3 regions of the Arthrobacter sp. Ms25 genome follow, and region 3 is predicted to be linked to each of the others. Evidence: riboswitches for the same ligand, from Rfam matches in the RefSeq annotation. Region 3 holds a riboswitch; each other region holds the start of a gene.
The links. Region 3 has a riboswitch for S-adenosylmethionine ahead of AC5RT8_RS07290 (bifunctional o-acetylhomoserine/o-acetylserine sulfhydrylase). Riboswitches for the same ligand answer to the same signal wherever they lie in the genome.
Positions count from the first base shown of each region.

Region 1 (5,780 bases), on a different contig from region 3:
GCCGCCGGGAACGCCGCGGTGCTCAAACCCAGCGAACTGGCCCCGGCCACGTCGGCCGTGCTGGCGGACCTGCTGCCGCGTTACGTTGATCCGGCCGCCGTAGCCGTGGTCGAGGGGGGCCAGGAGGCCAGCACCGCCCTGCTGAAGGAACGCTTCGACTCGATCTTCTTCACCGGCGGGGAGCGGGTGGGCAGGATTGTCCTGCAGGCCGCAGCCGAACACCTGACCCCGGTCACCCTGGAACTGGGCGGGAAATCCCCGGCGGTGGTACTGGACGGCAACTGGTCCGCGGTGGCACGTCGCCTGGTCTTCGGAAAACTGTTGAACGCCGGGCAGACCTGCGTGGCACCGGACTATGTGCTGGTGACGGAAAAGGCTGCACCGGCACTGAAGAAGCACCTGGTCCGGGCCGTTACGGAGCAGTTCGGCAAGGACCCGTCCCGCAGTGCGGACCTGGGGCGGATTGTCAATGAACAGCATTGGGAACGGCTGGTGGGGCTGCTGGACAGCGGCACCATCCTGGCCGGCGGGCGCAGCGACCGCGGCACGCTGTACCTGGAGCCGACCATCCTCACGGATGTGGCACCGGATTCGCCGGTGATGCAGGAGGAAATCTTCGGACCCATCCTGCCGATCATTCAGGTGAAGAACCTCGAGGAGGCAATGCGGTTCATCAATTCCCGGCCTGTTCCGCTGGCCGCCTATCTGTACAGCAACTCCGCGGCGGACCGGAAAACGTTCGAGGACGGGGTCCGGGCGGGCAGCATCAATCACAATGCCAGCACCGTGCAGCTGGCGGTGCCCGGCCTGCCGTTCGGCGGTGCCGGTGCCAGCGGGACCGGCGCGTACCACGGGAAGTACACCTTCGACACCTTCAGCCAGCTGCGGCCGGTTTTCACCAAAGGCACCCTGCTGGACACCCTCCGGTTCGCCTACCCGCCCTATACGGGGCTGAAAAAACGGCTCCTGCGCAGGCTGCTGTAACCCGCTGCCGATGCACGGAAGGGGCGCGCCGGCGGGTGCACCCCTTCCGTGGACCGGGCGGCCTAGGAGATCACACCGTCCACAATGGCCTTGGCTTCGGCCTGGACCTGGTGCAGGTGCTCCTCGCCCTTGAAGGACTCGGCATAAATCTTGTAGACGTCTTCCGTGCCCGACGGGCGTGCAGCGAACCAGGCGTTCTCCGTGGTCACCTTCAGTCCGCCGATGGGTGCGCCGTTGCCCGGCGCCTCGGTCAGGCGGGCGGTGATTTCCTCGCCGGCCAGGCTGGTGGCGGTGACGTCCGACGGCGAGAGCTTGGCCAGCGCTGCCTTCTGTTCCCGGGTGGCGGGGGCGTCCACGCGGGCGTACTCCGGGTCGCCGAACCGGGCGGTCAGCTCACGGTAGCGCTGGGACGGGGTCTTGCCGGTCACGGCCGTCATTTCCGAGGCCAGCAGTGCCAGCAGGAGCCCGTCCTTGTCGGTGCTCCACGGCTTCCCGTCGAGCCGGAGGAAGGACGCGCCGGCGGATTCCTCGCCGCCGAAGGCCGTCTCCCCGGACAGCAGGCCCGGAACGAACCACTTGAAGCCCACCGGAACCTCCATGAGTACCCGGCCCAGGTCGGCAGTAACCCTGTCGATCATGGAGGAGGAGACCAGGGTCTTGCCCACCATGGCGTCCGCGTTCCAGCCGGAACGGTTGCGGTACAGGTAATCGATGGCGGTGGCCAGGTAATGGTTCGGGTTCATCAGACCCGCATCGGGAGTGACAATGCCGTGGCGGTCCGCATCGGCGTCGTTGCCGGTGGCAATGTCGTAATCCCCGGCCCTGGAAATGAGGGAGGCCATGGCATACGGGGAGGAGCAGTCCATGCGGATCTTCTCGTCCCAGTCCAGGGTCATGAACGCCCACTGCGGGTCGACGTTGGGGTTGACCACGGTCAGGTTCAGCTGATGCCGTTCCGCGATGGCGCCCCAGTAATCCACCGAGGCCCCGCCCAGCGGATCTGCGCCGATGTGGAGTCCGGCGCTGCGGATGGCATCCAGGTTCAGCACCGCGGGCAGGTCTTCGACGTAGTGCGCCAGGAAGTCATAGGTGCCCACCGAGTCGGCCAGGCGTGCTTCGCCGAGGGGAATCCGCTTCACCCCTGACAGGCCGTTTTCGAGCAACTGATTGGCGCGGTCGGCAATCCAGTTGGTGATGTCCGACCCGGCGGGTCCGCCCGTGGGCGGGTTGTACTTGAACCCGCCGTCTGCGGGCGGGTTGTGCGACGGGGTGACCACAATGCCGTCGGCCTGGTCCGTGCGGGTGGCGTTGTGCACGAGGATCGCGTGGCTCACGGCCGGGGTGGGGGTGAACCCGTTGCGCGCATCGATCTGCACGTTGACGCCGTTGGCGGCCAGGACCTCCAGCGCCGTGTTCTGCGCCGGTTCGGACAGGGCATGGGTGTCTTTGCCCATGAACAGCGGTCCGGTGATACCGGCAGAGGTGCGGTATTCCACGATGGCCTGGGTGATGGCGGCAATGTGCTGCTCATTGAAGGCGCCGTTCAGCGAAGAGCCGCGGTGGCCGGAGGTGCCGAAGACAACGCGCTGGGCGACGTTGGAAGGATCCGGCACGACGTCGTAATAGGCGTCCAGGAGCGCGGTGAGGTCTACAAGGTCGGAAGGTTCGGCGCGTTGGCCGGCACGATTAGACATACCCCTAAGCATGCCAAAGAAACGCCGCAGGCGGCAGACGCAGGCCTGCAGGTGGAAATTCCGTGCGCGGCCGTATGCTCTATCCCAACGCCGCAGATCGGCGGCAAAGCGGGGGAAGGGCAGGTGGATGGCTTCTTCGGGGACTTCCGCCCGGGCCACGGGCGCCGGCACGCCTGCCGGAATACTCCGCGGCACCCGGATGATGATGGTGTTCTTCAACGCGGCCTACCTTTGCGCCGCACCGGTGTTCTGGTTTTTCTGGACGCAGCGGTCGGCATTCGCGCTGCCGAAGTGGGCGGAAGACACCGTGGGTTTCGCCAGCGGTCCGCTGCCCGCACTGGCCTTCGCCGGGGCCTGGATCGCGGCGTCGGTCCTCTTCGGGCGGGGCCGGCGGCAGGCCGGGGCCACGGCGTTCAACACCGTGTGCGCGCTGGGTGGCCTCGCGGCGGCCACCGCGATGCTGGTGCTGACCAGTGCCGGGCTGGACGGCTGACCGCGCGCCGAACGAGGTAAAGGTGCGGCGGTGGAATCCCTCCGCCGCACCCACCCGGCAGGTCAGCTGTGCTTGTCCTTGAAGTTCTCGTTGTCGGAATTCAAGCCCTGTGCGAGGTTCGAGTGCACTTCCGTCCGCGGGTCGGAATGGTCCTGGCTGCCGCTGCCGTCGGGGACTTCTTCCGAGGTCTGCACCAGGTTCTCCATGGCGTTCTCGATCGGGTTCGTGGATTCCGTCTTCGGATCGTGTGCATTCGTGTCAGCCATAATGGCCTCCTCTGCTGTGAACCATAAGTAACCTTACGGTTCCACTCTAGACCACTGAAGCCGGCCGGCGCCGCTGCCCGCTTACCAAAGCCGGCTGCTGGCGAGGCGGGCACCGGCCCCGAGCGCTTCCAGCTTGGCGGCTGCGATCTGCGGATGCACCCGGCCGCCCAGGCCGCAGTCCGTGGAGGCAATGACGTTTTCCCGCCCCACCAGCCGGGCAAAACGTTCAATGCGGTCCGCTATCAGTTCCGGGTGCTCCACCACGTTGGTGGCATGGGAGACGACGCCGGGAAGAATGATCTTCCCGTCCGGCAGCTTGGTGTCTTCCCAGACCCGCCATTCGTGCTCGTGCCGTACGTTCCCGGCCTCGAAGCTGTAGGCACCGGCATTGATCTGCAGCAGGGTGTCCGCCAGGTGGCGGAACTCAATGTCGGTGGTGTGCGGTCCGTGCCAGGAACCCCAGCACAGGTGGAAGCGGATCTGCTCTTCGGGCAGCCCCCGCAGGGCATAGTTGAGCGCCTCCACCCGGATCTGCGTGAAGCGCAGGTAGTCCTCAACCGAAGGTTCCGGATTGATCTGGTCCCAGTTCTCCGCAATGGACGGATCATCGATCTGGACGATCAGTCCGGCGTCGACAATTGCTTTGTACTCCTCGCGCATCGCATCCGCGCAGGCGTAGATGAACTCCTCCTGCGTGGCGTAGTACTCGTTGGCTATCCGGGAACAGGAGCCGGGGGACAGGGAGGCGAGGAAACCCTCCGTTGCACCCGTGCCGGCCAGGGCAGCCTTGAGGTTGGCAATGTCGCGGGCTACGGCGTCGTACCCCGTGTATTCCACCGGTCCCGTGACCTTAGGAAAAACCTTCTGCGGCCCTGTGGTGATGCCCGAGGACGGGTCGGTGTAGGCATCGGCGAAGCGCTGACGGTCGCGGCGGTCCCCGAAACTGGTCAGGACAATGGCGCCGGGTGCGGAGCGGTGCGGCTCCATGTCCCAAATTCCGGTCTCGGCAACACTGAGGCCGCTGAGCCGGGAGAAGGAATAGGACCACCACGCGCCGTAGTCGACGGCGGAGGACATCGCGTGCCCGTATTCGCCGTCGTTCGGGATGTCGATGCCCGCTGCCTGCTGGCGGCGCACCAGGTCGGCGACGGCGGACTGCAGCAGTTCGGCGTAGCCCTCCGCGGTCGCCGGGTCGGCGGCGCGGGCGGCGTTCGCGGCGATCAGTTCGGGTGTGCGCGGGAGGGAACCGGCGTGGGTGGTCAGAATGCGGTCGGTGCTTTTGCGCATGGCGGTGATCCTTAGGAATCCGTGCTCTTGCCTGCACCGGGCGCCCAGGGGGCGGTGCAGGCCGCTTCGTCATCCGAACCACCCGCGAAGCATGGGGTTGGTGCACGGCCAAGTCGGAGCTTGGCGGCCGTGTCTCCTGAAGCTGGACCCATCGTAGCCATGCTGCCGGGATGCGGCCAAGAAGATGACGGCACGCAAAAAAGGACGGCGGCCCCGGAGAATTCCGGTGCCGCCGTCCCAGGCGCGTGGTGCAGGTGCGCTAGCGCACGCCGCCCATGAGCTTCTTGATCGACGGCGTGGCCACAGCCAGGGCGATGCCGAGGATGATTGCGGTGACGCCGCTGAAGGTGAAGTAGCTGACTTCGGTTGCCGGGTCGTAGAACTGTGCCAGCCAGCCCGCCATAGTGGTGCCCAGGGAAACGGACAGGAAGAACAGCGCCACCATCTGGTTCCGGAAGACTTCCGGCGCCAGCTTGGTAGCCACGGACAGGCCAATCGGGGACAGGAACAGCTCAGCGAACGTGAACAGCAGCAGGATGCCGGCCAGGGCCAGCAGCGGGGTGCTGTTCGGTGCGCCGCCCGAGAACGGAATGAAGGCCAAGAAGGCGAGGCCCATCACGGACAGACCCATCGCGAACTTCAGCGGGGAAGACGGCTGACGGTCGCCCAACTTGGTCCACACACCGGCGAACACGGCAGCGAAGATGATGATGAAGACCGGGTTGATGGACTGCACCCAGCTCGGCGGCATTTCCCAGCCGAAGATCGTGCGGTTCAACGAGGAGTCCGCGTACAGCGCCACCACCGTGAACTGCTGCTGGAACAGGGCCCAGAACGCAGCGCTGGCAATGAAGAGGGGGATGAAGGAATACACCCGCCGGCGCTCCACCTGGTTCACCTTCTTGCTGCCGAGGATGACGACGAAGTAGGCGACGGCCGCCGTGATGGCCACGATCGCCATAACGACCGCGAGGTTCTTGGCAGTAAGGATGTTGAACACGACGGCCAGCACAATGACCACCAGGGCAGCCGCTGCGATGAGGCCGACCTTCATGT
Region 1 is NZ_JBNHFP010000003.1:127,669-133,448, reverse strand. It holds gene AC5RT8_RS08780 (aldehyde dehydrogenase family protein) at 1-984, shown strand, start outside; gene pgm (phosphoglucomutase (alpha-D-glucose-1,6-bisphosphate-dependent)) at 1,047-2,678, opposite strand; gene AC5RT8_RS08770 (hypothetical protein) at 2,806-3,171, shown strand; gene AC5RT8_RS08765 (hypothetical protein) at 3,234-3,437, opposite strand; gene AC5RT8_RS08760 (cobalamin-independent methionine synthase II family protein) at 3,519-4,724, opposite strand; SAM riboswitch class IV at 4,743-4,866, opposite strand; gene AC5RT8_RS08755 (peptide MFS transporter) at 4,984-5,780, opposite strand, start outside.
Region 1: another riboswitch for S-adenosylmethionine. It lies ahead of AC5RT8_RS08760 (cobalamin-independent methionine synthase II family protein); the one in region 3 lies ahead of AC5RT8_RS07290 (bifunctional o-acetylhomoserine/o-acetylserine sulfhydrylase).

Region 2 (5,780 bases), on a different contig from region 3:
CAATCCGCACGGTCGGCAGGTCCCGCACGACGGCGCCGTCGTCGTCGCGTTCCACCTGGCGGTGGTAGGTCATGTCCTGCAGGTCCTCGAACCCGGAGACAAGACGCCACTGCTGCGGGTCGAAGATATCGGACACCTGTGCTGGAAGTTCTGTGCTCACAACCCGAGTTTATCGCCCGGGGCCAAACCCGCCTGACAGCCCGCTGCAGCCCGGAGGACACGGAGGTTCCGCGGCCTCAGGACGCCGGCTCCTGCACGGTGACCAGGAGCCAGTACGGCTGGCCCTCCGCTGTGCTGACGCGTATCTCGTTGTCCGTGGTCCCTGCCGTTGCCGCCTTGCTGATGTAGGACGAGACCGCCGGGTTTCCGCACACCAGGTCTGCCCACAGCAGGCCGGCGTCGCTTTCGATGATTATCCGCTCACCCTCGGGGCAGGAAGCGGTGACCATGACTTTTTCGCCCGGAGACGGGACTGCCGGCAGTGGATAGGAACCGGTCCCGGTGCCCTGCTCGGAGATGACGACAGTTTCCGTACCGGTCGGAGCGGGCCTGTTCCCTTCCAACGGATCCATGAGACTGCCGGCCTCCGGTGCCTGGCTGCCGGTTTCGGTGCCGGAACCGGGTGCAGGGGAGCTGTTCGCCGCCGGATCTCCTGACGGCGAGGCAGCGGGGTCCGAGGCGGGCTGCGAGCAGGAAGCCAGGGCACCGGCAAGCACGGCCACGGCCGCAATTGACACCAGCCGGTTCCGCTCCGGGCGCCGTCGCGGAAACGTGCAGGTTTCTTTTTCTGATGAATTCCCCATGGGCAGACTCTAGGCGCAGGGACCCCACCAGTTACAGGGGCGGAGCAGATTCTTTCTGCGGTTCCGGTTTCCCTGTGCCGCCGGGGCACGGCGGGTAGAGTCGGACCATGGGTGCAACTGAACTGATTCTGATCCGGCACGGTGAGTCCGCCGGCAACGTGGCGGCTACCCGGGCCAGCCGCGAGGGCGCCGAACGTATCGACCTGCCCTGGCGGGACCCGGATGTTCCGCTGAGCGCCGACGGCGAGCAGCAGGCGCAGGCGCTGGGTCGCTGGTTCGCTGGACTTCCGGCCGCAGAGCTGCCTGAGTCCGTCTGGTGTTCGCCCTACCTGCGGGCCCGGCAGACGGCGGAACTGGCCGGACTGGCCGCTGCTGGTATGCGGATCGATGAACGCCTGCGGGACCGGGAATTGGGGATCCTGGATCTGCTGACCTCCGCGGGCGTCTCCGCTCGTTACCCCGAGGAAGCCGAACGCCGGTCCTGGCTGGGCAAATTTGCGTACCGGCCGCCAGGCGGCGAGTCCTGGGCCGACGTCGCGCTCCGGCTGCGTTCCGTATTCCGCGACCTGGATGACGAGGAAGACGGCAGGCGGGTGGCCGTGGTCTGCCACGATGCCGTGATCCTCCTGATCCGCTACGTCTGCGAACGCATGAGTGAGCAGGAACTGCTGGACACGGCCGCCGCCAACAGCGTCCGCAACGGTTCCGTCACGCGGCTGGTGCGTCCGGACGGCACCGGACCCTGGAAGCTGCACACCTTCAACAGCGTGCTCCACCTGCAGGACGGCGGAGCACCCGTGACCGAACACGCAGGAGAAACTGATGACATCCACCCCCGCTGAGGTCGTAACCCCTGCGCTGCTGCGCGGTTGGCGGCTCTCCACCGATGCGTCCGGGAAAGAGGACCGCGGGACCGTGCTGGTCGTCGGGGGCTCCCGCCGCACCCCGGGCGCCGTCATGCTGACCGGGCTTGCCGGCCTCCGCGTCGGCGCCGGACGCCTCAGCATGGCCGTGGTGGAGTCGGCCGCGATCGCCGTCGCCGTGGCCATTCCCGAATCCGGGGTGGTCGGCCTGCCCGAGGAATCGGGCGAGATTGACGGCCGCGTCGCCGGGCCGCTGCTGGAAGCCGACCTCTCCTCCGCCGCCGCCGTGGTCATCGGTCCCGGGATGGGGGATCCTGACCGGACGGCAGCACTGCTGCAATCCGTGGTGCCGCTGCTCGGGGAAAAGACCCAGGTGGTGCTGGACGCCTATGCCCTGGGCGTGTTGCCCGGGCTGCCGGAGCTCTTCGATACGCTTGCCGGCCGGCTTGTCCTCACCCCAAACCGTGCCGAAATCCTGCGTCTGCTCGGGAAAGAGGGCACGGAGGAGGAGTCCCTGGACCTGGCGAAAGCGTCCCTGGACGTGGCACGGAAATACTCGGCGGTGGTCAGCGCGCATAACCTGATCTCCGCCCCGGACGGAAAGAGCTGGGAAGTGCCGGCCGGAAACTCCGGTCTGGGTACGTCAGGATCCGGTGATGTGCTCGCCGGTGCGGTGGGCGGGTTCCTGGCCCGCGGCGCGACGCCGGAACAGGCTGCGTGCTGGGGCACCTACCTGCATGCCGCAAGCGGAGACCGGCTCTCCGCATCGCGGGGTCCGCTGAGCTTCCTGGCCCGGGAGCTGCTTGACGCCATGCCGCCGGTGATCGCCGAGCTGAACTAGCGGGGATGCCTCCTTCAGCTGCGGCCCATATCCTGAGGTAATGACTGCCAACGAATACCGGAGAAGTCCGTCGGGGCGTCCTGCCCCGAACATCCCGTGGCTTCCCTACCGCTTTACCCGGAGCGATGCGGTGGCGGCGGGGTTCTACGTGGTGTTCCTGCTGGTGCTGAGTTTTGCCCCCGGACTTGTCTTCCCGGTGCTCATACTGCTGGTTCCGGATCCCCTGACTGCCTCCTACGTACTGAACTTCGCGTTCTACGCGGTTGCCGGCCTGCTGGCATTCCTTGCCGCCCGCCCCTACGTGGTGCGGGAAACGAAGATCCTGGCGACCCGTCCGCTGCTGACGCTTTCCCTGATTCCCGCCGGCGTCATCCTCATGCTCATCGCGACGATGGTGGGCGTGCTGCTGACCGGGGATGTCCAGACTGCGGCCAACCAGGAAGCCGTGCAGGGATTCGTCGGATCGGTCTCGCCCTGGCTGATCGTGCCGCTGCTGGTGGTGCTGGCACCCTTTGTGGAGGAGTACATCTTCCGGCACCTGCTGATCGGCAAGCTCAGCCGGTACTGGAATATTTGGGCGTGCTGCATCCTGTCGGTGCTGCTGTTCGCCTCGATCCATATCGTGGGCAAGGAATCCCTGTCCCTGCCGGTGCTCATGCCGTACCTGGCCATGGGTGCCACATTGGTGGGCCTCTATGTCTGGGCGGGCAACAACTTCATGCTTTCCTACGGCGTGCATGCGGCGAAGAACCTGCTGGGCGTGCTGGTGATGTACGCCGTGCCGCCGGAGCTGCTGCAGCAGTAGTCCGGCGGACGGACCCAGCGTGCCTTCCGTACAGCTGATGCGGCTACCGGCCCTGCCGGGCCGCATCAGCTGTACGGAAGCTGCCGGGGCAGCACCTAGGAGCCGGCCTTCTCAATCCGCTCGGTTTCCGGGGCCCGGACCAGGGAGCCGTTGCATGGCAGAACCCGCTCCGGCCGGGCCAAGTAGAAAAAAGAGCTCCGCGCATCGGAGTCGAACCCGCCGGGGACCATCAGTGTGGAATAGCGCTGGCACCACTGCGGTGTATCGACGGCGGCCGCCAGGGCGGTGGCGACGGCCGGGACATTGTGGAACCACATCAGGTGCTGGATTCCTTCGGAGACCAGGTAGATGAGGTCCAGCTGCGGATCGGCCGTGACGTCGACGTCGGTCCACTGCTCCCAGCCCTGGAGCCGGCGGTTGTGGATCCAATGGATGTTGTGTCCCGGGGCGAAGCCGCTGCAGTTGCCGAGACCGGATTTGCTGACACTGGAAATGCTCACAGTGGGTTCCTTTGCAGGTTGTCCTTGCCTGCGACGGGCGACGCAGGCCGCTTCGTCATCCGAACCACCCGCCGAACAGTGGGGTTGGTGTGGGGCCAGTCGGAGCTTTTATGCCCGGTTTCCCGGGCGAAGGCCACATCTCGTGAAGCTGAAAACTACTGTAGCGGAGCCCACTGACATTTCGACAGTGGCATTCCGTTCGGGTCGTGCGGCTGGGAGGGGTACCGGGCGGACCGGAACGGCGGCAACGAAGACTTTTGCTCGCAGAGCTCGCGAAAGTTATTAAAGCCGCCTAGCCCAGCCCGTCCGGCGCCCGGGGTGCAGCACCCTCATCCCCATCCGGTGCCAATGCCGGATGAGCCGGACAGTGTTTTATGGCGCGGAGTCCACCACTGAGGTTTTTACCGAGGTCCAGGTTGAGACAGTGCCAGCCGGGGCATCGGGAAAGTCCTTCAGCAGCACTTCCTGTTCTCCGATGACGAGTCCCGAGGCTGGATCGATGATGATGTCGGCCCGTGACGTTCCCTCCAAAGAGGGGATGCCGATGGCGATACCCGTCCTTCCGTCCACCGTTGCCTGCCGGTCCCCAACTGTGACACCGGGGATGAGGGCGGCAGCCTTGTACATCGCGGCCCGCAGGTCAGCGGGGACAGCCCCGGTACGCAGACCGTCAGCGATCGTGACGAAGGCTGCCAGTTCCGGGGATTTGTTGGCGCCATTCGTCCGGTCATAGATGAGGTCCAGCAGGGCGCGGGGATCACGGGGCAGGCTTCCGGCTTCGTTCAGGGCGGTACCGATGATGACCATCGGCGCGTGCCCGTAGAAGTCCCCGCCCTGGCCACGCTGAATTCCTACCGTCGGATCCGGCATCCCGCCCTTCCCCTTCCGCATCAACTCGGCCATTTCAGCAGCCGCAGCCTTGGCGGCGTCGGACGAGGACTCCAGCGGAATCCGCTCTCCGCGGTTCCAGACCCATTCCCCGTTCTTATCTGCCGGTACGTAGAGCTGATCGCTGACGGTAGCCTGCCAGGAAAGGTCGCTGCCGTCAGGCATCTGCTTTCCGCTCCAGGTCAGCTCGGTGGTGTCGATCTTCAGGTACTGGCCTGGGCCCACCACTGGATCAGAGGTACGGATGGTGGTTTCCGCCGCATCGTTCAGGACTTGGGCAGCTTCGGCAGTCGCGCCCGGTCCTCCGGGCCTGACGGCGTCGGCCACCACAATCCCGCCAACCAGCAACACTGCAGCGGCGGAAGCTAGTAGAACACGGCGGCGGGCGCGGGCCGCCGTGGCACGGCGGGCGTTCAGCGGAGGTGTGGTGCGCACGCGGGAAGTGGGCGCTCCGTGTGCCGCCCGCGGGGATTTCATCAGGGCCAGGGACCTGGCGCGGCTTTCAGCCAGTTCGTGTTCCTGCACGGAGCGCGCGGGATCAGCAGATGCAAGCAGGCGTTTGATACCGCCCGAAAGACGCGAGTCGTTCATCATTTTTCTCCCTCTGAAAGTGATTCCGTTTCCAGCAGGCGGCCAAGCGCCTTGCGTGCCCGGTGCAGGCGCATCCTGACGGCGGTGGCACTGGTGTCCAGCAGGTCAGAAACCTCGCTGGAACTGAAACCGTCCCAGTACGTCAGAAGCAGCACTTCGCGCTCATCCGGGCCTAGTCTGGCCAGGGCTTCGTGGACGCGGGAGTCGTCGTCGCTCCGCTCGTGTTCCCGTTCGAGCTGCAGTGCTCCCAGAAGACTCGCGGACCGGAACGCGGACCGCTCATGGTTGCGGAGAACGTTTTTCGCGATCCCGAACAGCACCATGACTGAAAGACCCTCGTCCTGCCCGGTTTTCTCCCACGTGATCCGGAAGACTTCGGCGCACAGATCTTCAGCAGTGGCAGCGTTATTGGTTCTACGCCGGAAGTAACGGTAGATGCGATCGTGTCCGGCGGCGTGGGCGGCTAGGAAACGTTTCTCCCTGTCCACG
Region 2 is NZ_JBNHFP010000004.1:54,781-60,560, forward strand. It holds gene AC5RT8_RS11745 (1,4-dihydroxy-2-naphthoyl-CoA synthase) at 1-160, opposite strand, end outside; gene AC5RT8_RS11750 (hypothetical protein) at 237-803, opposite strand; gene AC5RT8_RS11755 (histidine phosphatase family protein) at 911-1,645, shown strand; gene AC5RT8_RS11760 (NAD(P)H-hydrate dehydratase) at 1,626-2,507, shown strand; gene AC5RT8_RS11765 (CPBP family intramembrane glutamic endopeptidase) at 2,548-3,312, shown strand; gene AC5RT8_RS11770 (hypothetical protein) at 3,408-3,812, opposite strand; SAM riboswitch class IV at 3,828-3,960, opposite strand; gene AC5RT8_RS11775 (CU044_5270 family protein) at 4,185-5,294, opposite strand; gene AC5RT8_RS11780 (RNA polymerase sigma factor) at 5,291-5,780, opposite strand, start outside.
Region 2: another riboswitch for S-adenosylmethionine. It lies ahead of AC5RT8_RS11770 (hypothetical protein); the one in region 3 lies ahead of AC5RT8_RS07290 (bifunctional o-acetylhomoserine/o-acetylserine sulfhydrylase).

Region 3 (5,780 bases):
TGACCCCGTAGGCGCGCTGCCAGCCGTCCACCACTGCGCGGTCCCGGTCCTCCGGGTCATAGAGCACGGTCACCCGTTCGCCCTTCACTGCTTCGGGGGGTTGGGTTCCAACCAGTTTCCAGGTGCGCACCTGGCAGGTTACGGTCCTCGCCGTTCTACCGGAATCTACGTACCGGCCCTCAGCCATGGTGACGGTCCGGCTATTCCGCTTGCCTCGTCGTTCCGTGTAAACGCGCTCCACCGTTCCCTCGGCGCGGACGCCGATGTGCGTTACGTGCCGGTCGCCTTCGACGGCCGGCACGTACAGGAACAGGAGGGGAGCAACCATGGCCAGACCCAAGAGCGAGTACAGGAATAACACCAGTGGCGACGGCGGCTTCGGAGGCCGGGGAGCATCCGGAAGCCGCCCGTGCCGTCGCCGGACGGTGAATCTCGCCGCCATGCTTCCCCCCGGTGGATGGAACTAGATCTCGACGGGCCCGTTGGCTGTGTCGAAGGTGACGGACATGATGCCCGGGGTGCCGGCCGGAGCAATCCACGTGACATCGACGTTCTCCAGCGGCTTTTCCACGGGATGGCCCAGCCAGTCCGTGACGCGTGCGGCGGATCCGGCAATCGTCAGGGACTTGAGCTTCACCGAACCGGGCATCCCGGGAATGGCGTTGGAGGGGTGCAGCTCCTCGGTGCCGTCGTCCCAGCGGAGCAGGTAGGGCACCTGCGGATCGGCAATCAAGCCGTTGATGCCGATCTGCCGCCAGGTCAGCTCCTGGCCGTCCGGGAACTTGCGGTTGCCCGGCACCGATTCCCGGCCGAGGCGTTCCTCGAAGGGCGAGAGGTCATCAACGGCAACACACCAGCCCATCCAGCCGCCGCCGCATTCGGAGCGTTGGCGCACGGCCTGGCCAAAGGGTGCCTTGTCCGAGGCCGGGTGGTTCAGGACCTCCACCACCTCGACGTACTGGTTGTTGGCCAAGGGCAGGATCATATTGCGGGTACCGAATCGGGGGTGGACGCCACCCTTTACGAAGTCGGCGCCGAGAGCATTGGCAATCCTCTCGGTGGTGGCCAAAAGACCGTCAGATTCACAGGCATAAGAAACATGGTCCAAGCGCATGCGGCCCATTGTGACACGTCGTGATACGGGTCTCGACCAAGGGAAGCCTAAGTGCCGAAATTCTCCCTGCGCAGCACCACATCGCCGCCCAACGGGTCCGTAATTTCACGGTGCGTCACAGAGGTTGCGCGGGCGCGGCAGATCGGTTTCCATAGGTGCAGGTCATGAGTGCCAGCAGATAGCCCCGGCTTGCTGGCCGGCAACCCTCCAACCGCGGTGGGGTGCCCCGGGTGAAGACCTGGCCGTACGCCAAACGGGCGTCCGGCAAGCGCGGGTCCCACGACCCCACCGGACATCCGGCGTACCCGGATGCACCCCGGCGGCGTTGTGCGGCCCCTGGTTTGAGGGAGCATCATGAGTGCAGATTGGTCATTTGAAACCCGGCAGATCCATGTAGGCCAGGAGCCCGACGCCGTTACCGGCGCACGCGCCCTGCCGATTTACCAGACCACGTCCTTCGTCTTCCCGAATGCCGAGGCGGCCGCGAACCGGTTCGCCCTGGCCGAACTGGAACCGATCTACACTCGGATCGGGAATCCGACCCAGGAAGCGGTGGAAAACCGGATCGCCTCCCTGGAAGGCGGCGTCGGCGCCCTGCTGCTCGCCTCCGGGCAGGCCGCGGAAACCTTCGCCCTGCTGAACGTGGCGCAGGCCGGCGACCATGTGGTCGCCAGCCCCAGCCTCTACGGCGGCACCTACAACCTGCTGAAGCACACGCTCAAGCGCTTCGGCATCGATACCACCTTCGTGCAGGACCCGGACAACCTGGACCAGTGGCGGGCGGCGGTCCGGCCCAACACCAAGGCCTTCTTCGGCGAGGTGGTTTCCAACCCGCGCCAGGATGTCCTGGACCTGGAAGGGGTCAGCGCCGTGGCCCACGAGGCCGGGGTGCCGCTGATCGTGGACAACACCCTGTCCACCCCGTACCTGATCCGCCCGATCGAGTGGGGCGCGGACATCGTGGTGCACTCGGCCACGAAGTACCTCGGCGGGCACGGCACGGCCATCGCCGGCGTGATCGTGGACTCGGGCAACTTCGACTTCGCTGCCGACCCGGAAAAGTTCCCCGGCTTCAATACCCCGGACGAAAGCTACAACGGGCTCGTCTATGCCCGGGACCTGGGAGTCAACGGGAGCCTCGGTGCGAACCTGGCGTTCATCCTCAAGGCACGCGTGCAATTGCTGCGGGACCTGGGTTCCTCGGTTTCGCCGTTCAACGCGTTCCTGATTGCCCAGGGCCTGGAAACCCTGAGCCTGCGCGTGGAGCGGCACGTGGCCAACGCCGTCGCCGTGGCCAACTGGCTGGAAGGCCACGACGACGTCGTGTCGGTTGCGTATGCGGGCCTGGAATCCAGCCCGTGGTTTGAGCGGGGCCGCACATACGGACCGCGCGGCACCGGCGCGATTGTTTCCTTCGAGATTGAAGGCGGCGTCGACGCCGGCAAGCGGTTTGTCGATGGCCTGGAGCTGCACTCGCACGTGGCCAACGTCGGCGATGTCCGGTCCCTCGTGATCCATCCGGCCTCGACCACCCACAGCCAGCTGGGCGCGGAGGCACAGTTGGCGGCAGGGGTCAGCCCGGGACTCGTCCGGCTCTCGGTGGGCCTTGAACACATCGATGACATCCTCGCCGACCTCGACGCCGGGTTCCGGGCCGCCAAGGGAGCGTAGCTTCCGTGAACCGGCACACGGCGCCGCAGCGTCGGCCGCTGCAGCACCCCGTAGGACAGGACGGGGTGCTGCAGTATGCCTCCATCGGCGGACTGGAACTGGAAACCGGCGGGTACCTGCCCGACGTTGTCCTGGCCTACGAGACCTGGGGGCAGCTGGATCCCGATGCCGGCAACGCCGTGCTGATCCCGCATGCCCTCACCGGCAGCAGCCACGTAGCCCGGGGGAGCAGTAGCGAACCCGGCTGGTGGGAGGAGCTCGTTGGTCCCGGCCGGACCGTGGATACCCGCCGGTACTTCGTGGTCTCGGTCAACATGCTCGGCGGCTGCTACGGCTCCACCGGCCCCGCTGCACCGGCTCCGGACGGCCTGGCTTGGGGATCGCGGTTCCCGTTCGTAACCGTCCGCGATTCGGTCCGGGCGGAGGCCCGGCTCGCGGACCTGCTCGGCATAGCCCGGTGGCATACCGTCCTGGGCGGCTCGCTGGGGGGAGCACGGGCGCTGGAATGGGCGGTGACCGAACCGGACCGGGTTCTGCACTGCGGGGTGATCGCATCCACCGCAGCCAGCACGGCCGAGCAGATCGCGTTTGCCCAGGCGCAGCTGGCAGCCGTCCGCCTGGATCCGGATTTCAACGGAGGTGACTACTACAACGGGGCGCCGCCGCTGGCCGGCTTGGGACTGGCGCGCCGGATCGCGCACATCACCTACCGCTCCGAACCGGAACTGGACTACCGGTTCGGGCGCACCCCGCAGGCGGCCGAGGACCCGTTCGGTGCCGTGCTGCCGGCCGGGCGGGGCCGTTACTCCGTGGAGAGTTATCTGGACCATCAGGCCGGCAAGCTGGCCGGCCGGTTCGATGCCAACAGCTATCTGGTGCTCACCGAAGCGCTGGTCAGCCACGACGTCGCCCGCGGCCGGGGATCCCTGCGGGCAGCGCTCGCGGAAACGACGGCGGACTTCTTCATTGCCGCGGTGGAGTCGGACCGGCTGTACTTTCCGCAGCAGTCGGCGGACCTGGCGGCGGCCCTTCCCCGGGGGACGCCGGTCCACCTCATCAAGGCTCCCATCGGACACGACGGTTTCCTGACCAGCGTCCGGGAGATAGCCGGAGCCTTGCAGCGTGAGGTGTTCGGGTAGGACGCTCAGGCGTCCGGCGCCTCCATCAGCCAGAACGCCGCCCCGGTGGGGTCCGCCAGCTGGACCATCCGGCCGTACGGCGAATCCTCCGGGGCACTCCGTACCGCACCGCCCAGCTGTTCAGCCTGCCCCGCCGCGGCGTCGATGTCCCCGTGGCCGAAGTAGATTTCCCAGTGGGAGGGGATGCCCTCGGGCAGTTCAGCGGCAGCATCCATCACCCCGCCCACCGGGCGGCCGTTGCTCTGCAGCGTGGAGTACCGGAAATCGGCGGTGTCGGAAAGGACTTCTGTCTGCCAGCCGAAGACGTCCCGGTAGAACTTCAGGGCAGCCGGATAGTTGCTGGTCATCAGCTCGTACCAGACCGGGGCCCGGGTTTCATCGATCCGGGCGAATCCGCTGAGGGTTCCCGGCTGCCAGACGCCGATGGCCCCGCCGGTGGGGTCGCCGAGCACCGCCACCGTGCCCTGGTCCAGGGCCGGTGCCGGGTCCAGCAGCACCTGCCCTCCGGCGGCGGCAGCGGCGTCGGCTGTGGCCCCGGCGTCGTCGGAGGCGAGGTAGACGGTCCAGAAATCCGGAAACGCGGTTTCCGGCGAGTTCTGCATCATGCCGGCCACTGCCTGCCCGTCGCGGCGGAAATGGACGTAGTGCCCGGACTCCTTGCCCAGGTCCACGGCGTCCCAGCCGAGCAGCCCGGCGTAGAACTCCCGGGCCCGGTCGGGATCGGAAGACGTCAGGTCTGCCCAGCAGGGGGAGCCGGCAGGAAAACGCTCGGGTGCAGCGGGCACGGCGGGCACCTCTTTTCGGAAGAACCGGATGTCCCGGGCCGGTGCCGCAAAAGTCCCGGAACCGCCGGGTACCGGCAGTTATACCAATCCCTGACGACGGGCAACAGCGCCCACCCCTTGCCCGCTGCGGAAATTCATGGGAGAACATTCCCCATGGCAGATCGAATCTCCCTCTCCGGCCGGGCGCAGTGCACCCCGGAGGTCCTCTGGCACGTCCTCGTGGACAACCGGGCCGCCTGGTGGCCGGACATGGACTTCGCTCCGCACCCCGGAGCACCCCTGAAAGAGCAGTGGACCGAGGACGGGGTGGAGCACACAGCCACCGGCACCGTCTTGGCCGTAGCACCCGGCAGGCTGCTCTCCTTTCGCTGGACGGCACCCGAGTGGGGTGCACACACGGTGGTCAGCTTCGAGCTGACGGATGAGATCGACGCCACGGGGGTGGCGGTGACTGAGAGCGGCTTTGCGGCGCTCGACGCCGCAGTGGGCGCCGATCTTTCAGCAGCCCACCGGGAAGGGTGGGCCTTTCATCTGGCGAACCTCATTGAGCAGGCCGAAAAAACCGATCAGGCACAGCAGGCCGGCGGCTCCTGAGACGCTGCCCTAGTCCGCGGATCCCTGCGGCATGCTCTGGCCGAACATGGGACCGGCCTGGGGGCGCTTGGCCGAAATCCCGTCACCGGAGGACTGGTGCCGCACCCGCCGGACCACCCACGGCAGCAGGAATTCGCGGGCCCAGACCATGTCCTCTGTGCGGGCCGTCCGCCAGTTCTTCGCCGGCAGCGGCTTGGTCTCCAACGGCTGCAGGGAATGCGGGACCTGCAGGGTATCCAGCACCATGGCAGCAATGGTGTGATGGCCGAGCGGGGAGAAGTGCAGCCGGTCCGGCGCCCACATCCGGGGATCACCCAGTTCGCGGAGCGCCCACATGTCGGCAATGATGGCGCCGTGCCGCTTCGCTACGGTCCGCAGGTTTTCGTTGTAGATTCCCACCCGGCCGCGGACGCTGCCCAGCACCGGAGTGTTGCCGAGGTCCGGCCCGGTGAAGAGGACAACGCCGGCGCCCGTTGC
Region 3 is NZ_JBNHFP010000002.1:601,482-607,261, forward strand. It holds gene AC5RT8_RS07280 (DUF3592 domain-containing protein) at 1-328, opposite strand, end outside; gene AC5RT8_RS07285 (VOC family protein) at 464-1,114, opposite strand; SAM riboswitch class IV at 1,275-1,391, shown strand; gene AC5RT8_RS07290 (bifunctional o-acetylhomoserine/o-acetylserine sulfhydrylase) at 1,469-2,785, shown strand; gene metX (homoserine O-acetyltransferase MetX) at 2,791-3,924, shown strand; gene AC5RT8_RS07300 (VOC family protein) at 3,930-4,709, opposite strand; gene AC5RT8_RS07305 (SRPBCC domain-containing protein) at 4,863-5,303, shown strand; gene AC5RT8_RS07310 (SGNH/GDSL hydrolase family protein) at 5,313-5,780, opposite strand, start outside.